DNA from 2 places in the Pseudovibrio sp. Ad26 genome. Region 1 is predicted to be linked to the other one. Evidence: predicted binding sites of a transcription regulator. Region 1 holds the regulator's gene; the other holds the start of a gene.
The links. The regulator HrcA, encoded in region 1, represses chaperone genes, less so after heat shock. The targets are predictions, from matches to a motif close to GTTAGCACTCNCNNNNNGNGAGTGCTAAC.

Region 2: a site for HrcA is predicted at 1,124-1,152, ahead of groES (co-chaperone GroES). Genes of this name have one in related genera too.

What each region holds. Positions count from the first base shown of each region.
Region 1 covers NZ_LMCE01000008.1:12,535-14,740, forward strand. Annotated here, with positions in the region: gene PsAD26_RS01645 (molybdopterin-synthase adenylyltransferase MoeB) at 1-634, opposite strand, end outside; gene hrcA (heat-inducible transcriptional repressor HrcA) at 726-1,811, opposite strand; gene rph (ribonuclease PH) at 2,003-2,206, shown strand, end outside.
Region 2 covers NZ_LMCE01000047.1:154,230-156,435, reverse strand. Annotated here, with positions in the region: gene PsAD26_RS07200 (sigma-54 dependent transcriptional regulator) at 1-23, shown strand, start outside; gene PsAD26_RS07195 (hypothetical protein) at 198-773, shown strand; gene groES (co-chaperone GroES) at 1,254-1,541, shown strand; gene groL (chaperonin GroEL) at 1,607-2,206, shown strand, end outside.

The DNA of each region.
Region 1 (2,206 bases):
GTGTGCCAACCAAGCCCGTCAAAGCACCCAGAACGCCTGCTTCTGTGCAGGTTGGGATGGAGCCAGCCTCCGGGCGTGTAGGGAACAGGCAGCGATAAGTTGGGTTAATGTAGTTGCCCTCATCATCGCGCTCAAATGGTTTCAGCAGCGTAACGGAGCCGTCAAACTGCCCCACAGCGGCGGTAACCAGCGGACGTCCTGCATAAAAACATGCATCCGAAACGAGGTAACGGGTGGCAAAGTTATCAGAGCCATCAACCACGATATGGTAATCGTTGATCAGCGCCATCGCATTCTGTCCGCTAATGCGTGTCGGATGCGGAACAACGCGCACATTCGGGTTCAGCCGAGCAATCGCCTCTGCCGCACTGGCAACCTTAGGCTCACCAAGTTTTTCCGTGTCATGAATGATCTGGCGCTGAAGGTTAGACAGCGAAACAACGTCATCATCAACAATACCGATGGTGCCAACGCCAGCTGCCGCCAGGTATTGCAGAACTGGTGCGCCAAGTCCCCCAGCGCCGATCACAAGCACGCGTGCGGCTTTGAGTTTCTGCTGCCCAGGGCCACCGACATCTCGCAGGACGATGTGGCGGGCATAACGTTCCAGTTCAGAAGCTGTAAGGGAAAGCAAGACGGACTCCAAAATTCAGAGCTCATCGCTCTAATTCATTTTTTTGCGTATCTTTATCCGAAAACCGGATGCCACTTATCGGCGATACGCCCTAACCGAGCATGCGGCTCACCAGTCGGGCTGTGTAATCCACCATGGGAATGACACGCGCATAATTGAGGCGAGTCGGCCCGATAACACCAAGAACGCCCACAACGCGCTGTTCACTATCGCGGTATGGAGACACGATCAAGGAAGAACCGGAAAGCGAGAACAGCTTGTTTTCTGAGCCGATAAAAATACGTACGCCCTCACCGCCCTTGGCAAGATCAAGCAGGCGGATCAGCTCACTCTTGTTCTCCAAATCATCAAACAGCAGGCGAATGCGCTCCAGATCTTCCTTCGCACCCACATTTTCAAGCAGATTGGAACGACCACGCACGATAAGCGTACCCGGATCGTTTTTATCTCCCCCCCAAACGGCAACACCTGCATCCACCACTTTGGATGTCAGCGTATCTAACTCGGCCTGAAATTCGTTTCGCTGCCGAACAAGTTCAGATTGCGCATCAGCTAGTGTGCGGTTTCTGATGATGGAGTTGAGGTAGTTTGAGGCCTCTGTCAGCGCAGAGGGCGGCAAGCCTGCAGGTAGATCGACAACGCGATTTTCAACCGAACCGTCCTCACTCACCAGTACAACAAGCGCTTTAAGCGGCTCAATCTGCACAAACTCAATATGGCGAAGAGTGGTGTCTGTCTTATTGGAAAGAACTACCCCCGCCCCGCGGCTCAAGCCAGATAGCATCTGACTGGCTTCTGTCAGCACCTGCTCCGGTGTTTTCTCGCTACCTTTAGCCTTCACCTGAACAGCAATCTGCTCACGCTCTTCTTTGGTCAGGTCGCCAACTTCCAAAAACCCGTCCACGAACAGACGAAGACCGGACTGTGTCGGCAATCGTCCAGCACTGGTGTGCGGAGAATAGAGCAGCCCATGGTGCTCCAAATCCGCCATCACGCTGCGAATAGAGGCCGGAGACAGAGGCTGCGAGAGCCCGCGTGCCAGATTGCGAGACCCGAGCGGCTCGCCGGTATCAAGGTAATTCTCAACAATGCGCCGGAAGACCTCACGGGAACGCTCATCAAGATCCTCAAGAGGGACAGAAGGAGGAACGCTCGTCACGGTATCGGTACTCCACATCAACAGCAAGTTTGGGCCAAAGCCTGTGTTCAATCCCTAGCACAGGACAATTGAACAGCCAAAACTCATTTTTAGCAGAAAATCGCCTCTCAAACCAAAACCAGCCTTTGCGCTAACGGCAATCCGCAGCTAAAAGATCGGCAATACCATTTGTGAATTTGTAGCTATTAAGCAACCCGAGGGAGCTTACATTGAACCGTCCATCCAAACGTACACCTGAAGAAATGCGTCCAGTCAGCCTGGAGCGCGGTGTTGCCAAACATGCCGAAGGCTCCTGCCTGATCAAATTCGGCGATACCCATGTTCTGTGTACGGCTAGCTTGGAAGAGCGTGTTCCGCCGTGGCTCCGTGGCCAGAACCGTGGTTGGGTAACTGCAGAATACGGCATGCTGCCA
Region 2 (2,206 bases), on a different contig from region 1:
GGGCTGAACGGGCCAGTGCCTGATCAATTGCGTTGTAATTGCTTAACCATCGCATGTGGAATGTCTTCGTGACGCATATCTAAGCTGCCTCAACAAATGGGGCAGTATTGTCTCCCTTAGATTTAAGAGCTATACCACCGCCAAGAATCAGGTGAGTGCCGCAGATATTGTGTTCTGCTGGCTCTAGGGGGCTAACAATGCCATTTACAGTGAGAGGGATGTCAGCTTACGCAAAAGCTGCAGCCTGTTCTATTTTTGCGGTTGCTTTGTTGGGTAGCGCTGCATCTGCTGAAGACAAGAGTGCGCCGAGCGCTGACTTTAAAGCTGCTCAGGACGCCTACACCATTGCCTGGCAGCAGCAGCCACTCGCTTTTACGGCAGCAAAATTCATCGCATTACCAGCTGAAGGTTACGGTGCTTATAAAGCTTTGGAGACTGCAGAGTTCCAGAGCGGTGATCCATTGACCGTGTACGCTGAGCCTGTTGGCTTCTCCTATAAAGAGATGGGCGGCACATATGCGATTGATTTGAGCGTTGACTTTGAACTGCGCAACACTACTGGTCAGGTGCTTGCCTCTCAGGACGGGTTTACCGCCTTGCACTCCGCAAGCTTCAACCAAATCCGCGAGTATCAGACATCATTGAGCTTCAACCTTAAAGGGCTGCAAGCTGGAGACTATGTGCTGAAGGTACAGTTTAACGACGAGAACTCGGAAAAGTCCGGCAGCTTTGAGCTTCCGTTTTCCATGAAGGACGCGCCTCTTCAGAATTAGAGCATGTTGCGTTCATATGCATTCACGCACCAAGCTCTAACTCTTTAATTTTGCGCGTATTCTTATCAAAAAACCGGAACCACTTTTCGGGAACACGCTCTAAGACCTGAAAGCTTCCTGTTAAAGTTCAAAAGCTGGCTTTGATCTTAAAGCCAGCTTTTCTTTTGCGCTGATTCCGGAAATTCCCGTGCAGGCAGCACAGACAGTCCATTCGTCTAGGCTGAGTTGAAACTGCACCCAGATTGCCCCCAATTTCTCGCAGTATTCCTATATTTGTTGCGCCTCGGATTATTTTTTTACAGCTCTCTTCTTGACTATAAGGGGTGGTGAAACTACATCATTTTGTGGTTGTTAGCACTCTGCCTTTGGGAGTGCTAATGACTGTGGGGCTGCAAAGTTTCACCCACTCTCAAAGTTTTTAACCTTCGCGTCCGGGCGCTGCCTAAAAGGGGCGCTCGCGTATGAGAGGAAGAGCCAATTATGAAGTTTCGTCCGCTACACGACCGTGTTGTCGTTCGCCGCATTGAGTCTGAAGAAAAAACAGCTGGTGGCATCATCATTCCTGACACTGCAAAAGAAAAGCCACAGGAAGGCGAAGTTATCGCTGTTGGCGCTGGCGCACGTAAGGACAACGGTGAGCTGATCGCTATCGACGTTAAAGCTGGTGACCGCGTTCTGTTCGGCAAATGGTCCGGTACTGAAGTTAAGATCGACGGTGAAGACCTGCTGATCATGAAGGAATCCGACATCATGGGTATCCTGGCTTAATTCCAGGCCATTGTTGAGACCCTACGATCCCTTCTGTTATTCAAGAATTTAAGTGAGACAAAACCATGGCTGCTAAAGAAGTCAAATTCGGCTCTGATGCCCGCGACAAGATGCTTAAAGGCGTCGACATCCTTGCAAACGCTGTAAAAGTTACCCTCGGCCCTAAAGGTCGTAACGTTGTTCTGGATAAAGCATTCGGCGCACCACGTATCACCAAAGATGGTGTTTCTGTTGCGAAGGAAATCGAACTTGAAGACAAGTTCGAAAACATGGGCGCACAGATGGTGCGTGAAGTTGCTTCCAAAACCAACGACATTGCTGGTGACGGTACAACAACTGCGACTGTTCTGGCGCAGGCTATCGTTAAAGAAGGTGCAAAGTTCGTTGCTGCTGGCATGAACCCAATGGACCTGAAGCGCGGCGTTGACATGGCAACTGCTGCTGCTGTTGCAGACCTAACTTCCCGTTCCAAGTCTATCTCTTCTACTGACGAAGTTGCACAGGTTGGCACTATCTCTGCTAACGGCGACACCCAGATCGGTGAAGACATTGCTGAAGCAATGCAGCGCGTTGGCAACGAAGGTGTTATCACCGTTGAAGAAGCTAAGTCTCTTGAGACCGAGCTTGAAGTTGTTGAAGGTATGCAGTTCGACCGCGGTTACCTT